DNA from 3 places in the Cryobacterium sp. TMT2-10 genome. Region 1 is predicted to be linked to each of the others. Evidence: predicted binding sites of a transcription regulator. Region 1 holds the regulator's gene; each other region holds the start of a gene.

Region 1 (3,271 bases):
GCCCCGCATCGTCGAAGAGCTTGAGCGCGATGCCGGCGTGCACCGACGAACCGATGTGGAACGGCGGGTTCAGCACGATCAGCTCCGCCGACGCATCCGGCTGGCTGCTCAACGCATCATCTCTCACGACGGTGACCTGATCCAGCAATTCATTGGCCGCCATGGTCGCCCGGGCGGAGGCCACGGCCGCGGCCGACTGGTCAGTGGCGATCACGCACAACCGCGGCCGACGCCGGGCGAGGGCGGCCGCGATCACGCCAGTGCCGCAGCCGAGGTCGATGGCCGCCTGAGCATCCGGCTTCATCCGGTCCAAGAACTCGAGCAGGTAGCGCGTACCGATGTCGATCGTGGTCCCGGCGAAAGCGGCCCCATGCGCACTGACCGTCAGACCTAAATCGGCATGAACCACGAATTGGGGCCAGACGGCTCCATCCGTTGCGGCCAGGAGGGGGACGGATGCCGTCAGCACCCGGGATTTCTGCCGGGCCGGGGAGACGGAGACTGAACCGAAATGCCGGCTAAGCACCTCGTTCATGGCCGTGGTCATGTGCTTGATGCGCCCGCCGGCGATCACGACGACGTCCGGTGCCGCGAACCGAGCGATGGCGGCGGCAAGCTCATCGAGGGCGGCGAGGCTGCGTGGCAACTGCATCAGCACCACGCGTGCATTCACCAGCAGGTCCTCGCCGAGCTCGAGTGAGCGGTACCGGTCGGAGAGACCGGCCTCGGCCGCATTGCGGGCGAGGGCCAGTTCCCCGGAGAGTGCGTCCTGGTGCACCCGGATGTCGCGGGCAGCCGCCAGCGCCGCCGCGCCGAGGGTGAGCGCCCCGTATTTGTCCTCGAGCACGACGACCTCGCCGGCCTCTGCCGGTCCCAGCGCATCGGCCGCCTGATCAAGGATCAGCCGGTCGCTCGCATCCACGGCGAAGAGGTTATCGGCCTCCACATCGGGGTAGCGCCGCAGACGGTCGAAGGAAAAATCAGACATTCCCTCAGGCTAGCCCGGCGCGGGGCCCTATTCCCGGCGTTTGAGTGGAAGGGCGCCGTGATCGAGCGGGCGCCAGATGACGATCTGATTCGACCGCCGCGTCCGGGTGCCGGCACGCATCGAGATGACCTCACCGGCCGAGCCGGCCGCGAAGACGCGGCGGCCCGGACGGTTGAGCAGTTCATCGGCCAGGGCCGATTCGAGTTCCCGAAGTCGGGATTCGAGGGTGCGCACGTGGTCTTCCAGCCCCAGGATGCGACGGATGCCTTCAAGGCTCACGCCTTCGGCGCCCAGTTCCGCGATCTCACGCAGCTTCGCCACATCCCGCATCGAGTACCGGCGAGACCGACCGGGTGTGCGGTCGGGACTCACCAGCCCCAGGCGATCGTATTGGCGCAGGGTTTGCGGGTGCATACCCGCAAGCTCGGCGGCCATCGAGATTACGAAGACCCGGGTGTTCTCATCCACCGTCAGTCTCTCGCCTTCGCCAGAAGATCGTCGCGCGGGTTCTCTTTGGGCACCGCCTCGGCGAAGGCCATGAGTTTCTCCTCGGCGTCCTTCGACAGGTGTGACGGAACGGCGACCTGCACCTCGGCCAGGAGGTCCCCGGTGCCCTTGGGCGTCACGACACCGCGCCCCTTGACCCGGAGCACGCGGCCGCTCGGCGTGCCGGCGGCGATGCGCAGTTTGACCGGCGCGCCGCCGAGGGTCGGCACCTCGATCGTGGCGCCGAGAGCCGCCTCCACGAACGTGACCGGAACCGCGACTCGCAGGTTCAGCCCATCCCGCTCGAAGACCGGATGTTTGCGCACGTTGACGGTGAGCACGATGTCGCCGGCCTCGCCGCCGTCGGGGCTGTGCTGCCCCTGGCCGCGCAGCTTGATCTTCTGCCCGTCGGCCACTCCGGCCGGAATCTTGACCTTGATGGCCCGGCCATCCTGCGTCTGCAGGGTGATCTGGTCACCATGGGTGGCCGTGATGAAGTCGACCGTGGTCGACGCGACCACGTCCCGGCCCCGGGTCGGTCCGCCGTAGCCGCGGAAACCGCCGCTGGAGGTGCCGAATCCGCCGCCCTGGCCGCGGCCGAACATGCCGCCGAGCAGGTCATCGAACCCGCCCTGCTCGTAGGAGTAGCCGGGCTGTTGCTGACGCGCTCCGCCGCCGAACATGCCGCCGAAGACGTCGTCGAAGCCTCCGGCCTGGCCTCCGCCGGGGCGCGGGGCGGTGAAGCGAGCTCCACCGCCCATCGCGCGCACGGCGTCGTATTCCTTGCGTTGCGCAGGGTCACCGATCACCGAGTGTGCCTCGCTGATCTCCTTGAACTTCGCCTCGGCCGCAGGATTGCCCGGGTTGGAGTCCGGGTGGTACTTGCGGGCGAGTTTGCGATACGCCTTCTTCAGCTCAGCCGGGGTCACGTCCTTCGAGACGCCCAGGACCTTGTAGAAGTCCTTATCGAACCAGTCCTGGCTAGCCATCGCTCGGTACCTGAACGACGACCTTGGCCACGCGCAGGAGAGATGAGCCGAGGAAGTAACCGGTCTCGATCACGTCCCCGACGGTTTCCGTGTCGACATCCGCTGTGGGCAGCTGGAAGATCGCCTCGTGAATGGTCGGATCGAACGGCTCGCCGACGGCGCCGAACGGCTTAACGCCCAGTCGCTCGACGCTCGTCCGCAGCTTGGCCGCGATGGTGCTGAACGCCGAGTCCTCGGTGAGGTCGCCGTGCTTTTCAGCACGATCGAGGTCGTCGAGCACAGGGATCAGACCCTTGACGACGTCCACGGTGACGCGCTCGCGCTCGACCTCGCGGTTCGCCTCGGTGCGGCGCCGGTAGTTGGCGTACTCGGCCGTGACGCGCTTGAGGTCGGCGAGGTGCTCGCTCGTGGGCTCGGCGACTTCGCGGTTGGCGGCGTCCAGAATGTCCTGCACCGTCAGCTCGTCCTCTTCGATGCCCTCGGCCGAGAACTCCGCGTCCGCCGATTCGGAAGGCTCCGACGCGGACTGCTCCGCGCCGCCCGCCCCGGGGGCACCCTCGACGGGTGCCCCCTCTTCAAACGGCTCGTCCTCTGGACGCTTCGTGTCGTCTGCCATTACTTCTTCGCTTCGTCCTCGTCGTCGACAACCTCGGCGTCGACAACGTCTTCGTCGGGGTTGCCCGCTTCAGCGGTGGGCTCGGAGTCGGACGGGGCGCCGGGCGCGGCATCCGCCTGGCTGGACTTGTAGATGGCCTCGCCGAGCTTGCCCTGGCTCTCGTTGAGCTTGTCGAAGGCGGTCTTCACGGCC
Region 2 (3,271 bases), on a different contig from region 1:
GGTCGGAGATTCCGGCCCGGCTGCGGCGCACCGCATCGGCGACGGCCCGCACGGCCTGCTTCTGCCCGATCAGGCGGTGCCCCAGCTCACCCTCGAGGTTGAGCAGCTTCTCCGTCTCGCCCTGCAGCAGACGGCCGACCGGGATGCCGGTCCACATGGCCACCACCGCGGCGATGTCCTCCGCGGTGACCTGCTCGTTGACCATCCGGGGGCCCTCAGACTCCGACTTCTCCGCTGCGGCCAGCTCCTTCTCCATCACCGGGATGTCCCCGTACAGCAGCCTCGACGCCTTCTCCAGGTTGCCCTCGCGCTGGGCGCGATCCGCCGCGATCCGCGCGGTGTCGAGCCGCTCTTTGAGCTCGCCGACCCGGTTCAGCGACGCGCGCTCCTTGTCCCAGCGCGCCTGCAGCTCTTTCAGGTTCACCTCTCGTTCCGCGAGGTCCGTCCGCAGCTTCTCGAGCCGCGCCTTCGAGGCGTCGTCCTTCTCCTTCTTGAGGGCGAGTTCCTCGAGTTTCAACCTGTCCACGCTGCGCCGCAGCTCGTCGATCTCGACCGGGGCGGAGTCGATCTCCATCCGCAGCCGGCTGGCGGCCTCGTCGATGAGGTCGATGGCCTTGTCCGGCAGCTGGCGTGCGGTGATGTACCGGTTCGAGAGGGATGCCGCGGCCACCAGCGCCGCGTCCGCGATCGACACCTTGTGGTGGGCCTCGTAACGCTCCTTGAGCCCGCGCAGGATGGCAACGGTGTCCTCGACGCTGGGCTCGTCGACCAGCACCGGTTGGAAGCGGCGCTCGAGCGCCGCATCCTTCTCGATGAATTCGCGGTACTCGTTCAGCGTCGTGGCGCCGATCAGGCGCAGCTCGCCGCGGGCGAGCATGGGCTTGAGCATGTTGGAGGCGGCCACGGATCCCTCCCCGCCGCCGGCACCCATCAGGGTGTGCAGTTCGTCGACGAAGGTGATGATCTGGCCCTCGGCGTCGTTGATCTCCTTGAGCACCGCCTTGAGCCGTTCCTCGAACTCGCCGCGGTACTTCGCCCCTGCCACGAGGGCCGCCAGGTCGAGGGAGACCAGCTGCTTGCCCTTGAGCGAGTCGGCCACGTCGCCGGCGACGATGCGCTGGGCCAGCCCCTCCACCACCGCGGTCTTGCCGACACCGGGTTCCCCGATCAGCACCGGGTTGTTCTTGGTGCGACGGGTGAGCACCTGGCTGACCCGGCGAATCTCCGCGTCGCGCCCGATCACCGGGTCGAGCTTGCCGCTCTTGGCGATCTCGGTGAGATTGACGCCGTACTGCTCGAGCGCCGTCTTGGCTTCTTCCTGGGGCGGTTGCTGACCTGCTTGCATCAGAGGATCCTCTCTCGGGGCCGGCCGCTCACGCCGCCTCGCGGCGAAAGCTGAGCCTGTTGGACTCAAGATTAGGTGAGAATCCGACATCGCACTAGCGGCGCGAGGCCCGTCCTCCAGCTCATTCCGGCGGCACGTCCGTCGGCGTTCCGGCGGCACGCTCCAGGGCAGCAGGGCGGGCCTCGAAACGCCCCTGGTATCCGGTCTCGTCTGTCAGCTGCCATACTTACCGAAGAAATGATCTGTTTCTTCACTCAGCGCAGAGGATGAGACCCGTGGCAACCCCCACCCTCAAAAACTTCATCAATGGCCGGTTCGTCGAACCGAACGGCACCGCACTGCTCGACATCGTCGATCCCACGACCGGCCGGCTCGTCGCCCGGGCCCCCGTTTCCACTCCCGGCGATGTCGACGACGCCATGACGGCCGCGCAGACCGCATTCCGCAGCTGGCGCCGCACGACCCCGTCCGAGCGGCAGCGGGCGCTGCTGCGCCTGGCCGACGCGATCGACGCGAACAGCTACGCCATCGTTGAAGCCCAGCACCGCAACACCGGCCAGCCGCGCGCCACGATCGCGAGCGACGAGGTCGCGGCCGGAGCCGACCAGCTGCGTTTCTTCGCCGGCGCGGCCCGGCTGCTGGAGGGCAAGTCGGCGGGCGAGTACCTGCCGGGCATGACCTCCTGGGTGCGGCGCGAGCCGATCGGGGTCGTCGGCCAGGTCACGCCCTGGAACTTCCCGTTCCTGATGGCCGTCTGGAAGATCGGCCCGGCACTGGCTGCCGGCAACACCCTCGTGCTCAAGCCCAGCGACACCACCCCCGAATCCACCCTCGAACTCGCTCGGATCAGCCAGGGCATCCTGCCCGACGGCGTGATGAACATCGTCCTCGGCGACGGGGGCACGGGTGCGGCCATCGTCGAGCACCCGGTGCCCGGCCTCGTCTCCATCACCGGCAGCGTGCGGGCCGGCATGGCGGTTGCCAGCGGCGCCGCAAAGACCCTCAAGCGGGCCCACCTCGAGTTGGGCGGCAAGGCCCCGGCCATCGTCTTCGCCGACGTGGATGTCGCGAAGACCGCTGCCGAGATCGCCGACTTCTCCTTCTACAACGCCGGCCAGGACTGCACGGCCATCACCCGCGTGCTCGTGCACGAGTCCATTCACGACGAATTCGTCGAGGCCTTCGTCGCCGAGGCCCGCACCCGCAGCACCGGCTCAGCCGACGACGCGGACAACTACTTCGGCCCGCTGAACAACGTCAACCACTTCGGGGACGTCGTACGAAAGGTCGCGGCCCTCCCCGACCACGCCGTCATCGCCACCGGCGGCCACCAGATCGGCACCGACGGTTTCTTCTTCGAGCCGACGGTCGTCACCCACGTGCGGCAGAGCGATGCCATCGTGCAGGAGGAGACGTTCGGTCCGGTGATCACCGTGCAGTCCTTCGGGTCCGAGGAAGACGCGGTCACGCTCGCCAACGACGTGAACTACGCCCTCGCGTCGAGCGTCTGGACCCTCGACCACGGCACCGCCATGCGGGTCTCCCGGGACCTGGATTTCGGGGCGGTGTGGATCAATACGCACATCCTGCTGACCGCGGAGATGCCCCACGGCGGGTTTAAGTACTCCGGCTATGGCAAGGACCTGTCGATGTACGGTGTGGAGGACTACACGCGCATCAAACACGTCATGAGCTCCCTCGAATAGCAGGCCGCACCAGAAGACACCGTCCCAATCACGATCCCGCTCCGACAAGAACAGAGGACTCCCGTTGACCTTTCATCCGTTAGACCCGCTGGCCGCAGCCGAGTTCACCGCCGCCGCCGGCATTCTCGCCCGTGAGCGGGGAGTGGCGGAGGGCTGGCGCTTCGCCTCGATCGAACTGGTCGAACCGGCCAAGAGCGTCATCGCCGAGTTCGCCTCCTCC
Region 3 (3,271 bases), on a different contig from region 1:
GCCCCAGCTCGCGTACGAGCATGTAATCGGGGCCCGGCGCGAAGAAGCCGGTGCAGGACACCGTGACAACGTGCGTCACATCGGATGCCTCGATGCCGGGACAGGCCGCGAGCGCGCGGCGCCCGGCTTCCACGAAGAGTTTGGTCGCCTCGACGATGTAGAGCTCGTTCCGCACCCGGGTGCTGGGTCGGAGCAGCCGCTGCGTCGCCGGGTCGAAGAACTGCGGGTCGGTCACCTCCGATTCCCGGGCGGGTGTGTCCAGGGTGAGTTCGTCGATGACGCTGTGCCGGGTGTCGATGCCCGACAGATTGAAGGAGACCGTCACCAGCCGTTTTCCGAGTCGGCTGAGATCCGGCTGCGACGCGAACACGTCGCGCACCTGCTCCTGGATCAATACTGTCGGCGGAACCACGGTCTGCAGCGCTCTGAGGGTGACGGACATGCCCTCAGTGTTACACGCAGGCCAGCCGCCCACACCCCCGGGACACGCGATGACGCGGACGGCACACGAGATGCTCAGCCGCCACGAAACCGATCGGCGCCGGCCTACGGCAGGCGCGAGAACAGCCGGGTGCCCGCGAACGCGACGCCCAGGCCCGCGGCGACGATCGCCGTGACACCGCCGATGTAGGCGATCAACGGGCCGGGGGTCTCGCCGAAGGCCCGGAAGTACGTGACCAGGAAGGCGGCCGCCGCCACGACGGCGAAGGGAACCAGAATCCGGAGCTGGACGCGGCCGCCCACGCCGGCCGATCCGCCGCGCGCGGCGGTCGACGCCCACGGCCCGCGGGTCAGCACGAGGCCGGCGACGCAGCCCCACACGGCCACCACCAGCAGCGCCGCGATCACGTCGCTGGGCCGGTGCCAGCCGTTGGCCAGTGTGGCCACCCCGGCGGCGATGGCGAACCCCGAACCGCCGAGTGCGGCCAGCCAGCGCGTGCGGGGGCTCGCTACCAGAAAGATGGCGAGAGCGGATGCCGCGGCCACGGTCGTGTGCCCCGACGGGAACGAGTTCCCGTCGTACCCTTCCACACCCAGGTCGGGCCGAGAGAGCAGCCCGCCCTTGAGCAGCTGGGTGGTCAGCACGGCCGCCAGCGCCGCGCCGAAGGCGACGATCAGAGTCTTGCCGTTGCGGCGCACGGCCGTGACGATGCCGGCGAGCACCAGACCCGCGACCACGGAGACCAGGGGCAGAGCATCAAGCAGCTGCTGCGCGAGCGGGGTCACGCTGCGGCGTCCGAACTCGGCGCCGTCGAAGGCGAGCTGGTCCATGGTCTGGCCGGCGAGGGTGCGCACGAAGAACAGGTAGATCCCGGTGAACACCAGGATGGCGGTGATCATTCCGGCCAGATAGCGAACGGGGCTGATCGTTGACGAGGTGCGCACATTCCACCTTCGCACGGCCCGCCTGGGGAAGCACCATCGAGCGCTCTTGACTCGGCAGGGGTCGGCGTACCGTTGAAATTTGAGAAAAGGTCATGGACTGGGCTGGTTCCAGCGAAAAGAGAAGACGAAGCGCGAGCCGGAACCGGGTGGTTTCACCGGTCTCGAAGGCGACTTCGAGGCGGAGCGGCGCCGCGCGGCCGCCGCCGCCCATGAGCCCACGCAGGCCTACGAGAACGACAGCCTGGACAAGCCCGTCTTCCCCGACTCGACCTCCGGATTGACGTACCCGTAGCCATCCATCGCGCAGGAAGCCCTTCGCTGAGCGCGAACAGAACGGGACCCTGGGCCGATTGCGGCACCGCTCAAGCGCGGTTACATTGGCAATAGTTGAGCGCCCAAGACTCAACTCTGGAAGCAAACCGCCCAAGAACCAGCCGGACCTCCGGTTCGATCCGACGATCTGACCAGACCCGGCCGATGAAAGGAATCGCTATGGCAACGTCCTATGACCCGTTCCGCGAGCTGGACCGAATGGCCTCCGCTCTGATCGACAACCGGGGCCCGCGCGTGATGCCGATGGACCTCTTCCGGGAAGGTGACCACTACGTGCTCAGCGCCGACATGCCCGGGATCGATCCGGGTTCGGTTGACATCGACGTCGACGGCCAGCTGCTCACGATCCGTGGGGAGCGCACCATGGCGAACCACGAAAACGTGAAGTGGATCACCCGGGAGCGCCTGGCCGGTTCGTTCCTGCGTCAGTTGAACCTGGGCCAGGGCATCGATGTCGAGAACATCAGCGCCACGTACAACAACGGCGTGCTGACCGTCACGATCCCCGTTCACGAGGCGGCCAAGCCCCGCAAGATCGAGGTGCAGAGTTCGGGCGAGCCGACGATGCAGGTGACGGAGTCCGCGAAAGCGGGCACGAAGAAGGCGAAGGCCTGACGAACGAAACGGGTGGGCCCGGAGCATTGCGCTCCGGGCCCTTCGTTGTGTTTTCGCGGTGTACACCGCATGTTCACCCGATGCTGATGCACTATTCGGAGTAGAGTCAGCGGACTCACCGAAGAGTTAACAGCACCAACGAATGGATATTCAGTGAACATTCGAACGGCCGAATACCCCAGGCCGGATCATTTCCTGCTTCACCTCAGCGACACCCACCTGCTCGCCGACGGCGGGCGCCTCTACGGCCGGGTCGACAGCACCGCCCACCTGGCCCGGCTGTTCGCCGACGTCGAAGCATCCTCGGGCCGCCCGGATGCCATCATCATCACCGGTGATCTGGCCGACAAGGGCGAACCGGATGCGTACGCAACCCTGCGCGGCATCGTCGAGCCGGCCGCCGCCCGGCTCGGAGCGCGGGTGTTCTGGGTGATGGGCAATCACGACGACCGGGCGGCCTTCCGCACCACGCTGCTGGACGAGGCGCCGAACACGGACCCGATCGACCACGTCGACTACATCGGCGGCCTGCGCATCATCACGCTCGACACCTCCGTACCCGGCCACCACTACGGCGCCGTGACCGACGCCCAGCTCGACTGGCTGGCCCGGGAGCTTCGCACCCCCGCCCCGGACGGCACAATCCTGGCCATGCATCACCCGCCCGTGCCGAGCGTGCTCGACCTGGCCGTCTCGGTCGAACTCCAGGACCAGTCCGCGCTGGCGCGGGTGCTGCGCGGAACGGATGTGCGCAGCATCCTGGCCGGCCACCTGCACTACTCCTCAACGGCCATGTTCGCGGGCATTCCGGTCTCCGTGGCCTCGGCCACCTGTTACACCCAGGACCTGAACGTTCCGGTCGGCGGCACCCGCGGCCGCGACGGCGCCCGCACCTTCAACCTCGTGCACGTCTACGCAGACACGGTGCTGCACTCGG

The links. The regulator HspR, encoded in region 1, represses chaperone genes until heat shock. The targets are predictions, from matches to a motif close to AAGTTGAGTCNNNNNGACTCAACTT.
Region 2: E3T37_RS13955 (ATP-dependent Clp protease ATP-binding subunit) is a predicted target of HspR. The motif match lies at 1,393-1,417, and genes of this name have one in related genera.
Region 3: E3T37_RS06930 (Hsp20/alpha crystallin family protein) is a predicted target of HspR. The motif match lies at 1,771-1,795, and genes of this name have one in related genera.

Annotation. Positions count from the first base shown of each region.
Region 1 covers NZ_SOGW01000094.1:10,900-14,170, reverse strand. The annotation lists gene E3T37_RS11310 (methyltransferase) at 1-988, opposite strand, end outside; gene E3T37_RS11305 (heat shock protein transcriptional repressor HspR) at 1,016-1,456, opposite strand; gene E3T37_RS11300 (DnaJ C-terminal domain-containing protein) at 1,459-2,463, opposite strand; gene E3T37_RS11295 (nucleotide exchange factor GrpE) at 2,456-3,079, opposite strand; gene dnaK (molecular chaperone DnaK) at 3,079-3,271, opposite strand, start outside.
Region 2 covers NZ_SOGW01000110.1:27,319-30,589, forward strand. The annotation lists gene E3T37_RS13955 (ATP-dependent Clp protease ATP-binding subunit) at 1-1,345, opposite strand, end outside; gene E3T37_RS13960 (gamma-aminobutyraldehyde dehydrogenase) at 1,612-3,051, shown strand; gene E3T37_RS13965 (primary-amine oxidase) at 3,116-3,271, shown strand, end outside.
Region 3 covers NZ_SOGW01000060.1:526-3,796, forward strand. The annotation lists partial or broken gene E3T37_RS06915 (type III polyketide synthase) at 1-442, opposite strand, end outside; gene E3T37_RS06920 (phosphatase PAP2 family protein) at 547-1,386, opposite strand; gene E3T37_RS06925 (hypothetical protein) at 1,466-1,678, shown strand; gene E3T37_RS06930 (Hsp20/alpha crystallin family protein) at 1,879-2,334, shown strand; gene E3T37_RS06935 (phosphodiesterase) at 2,488-3,271, shown strand, end outside.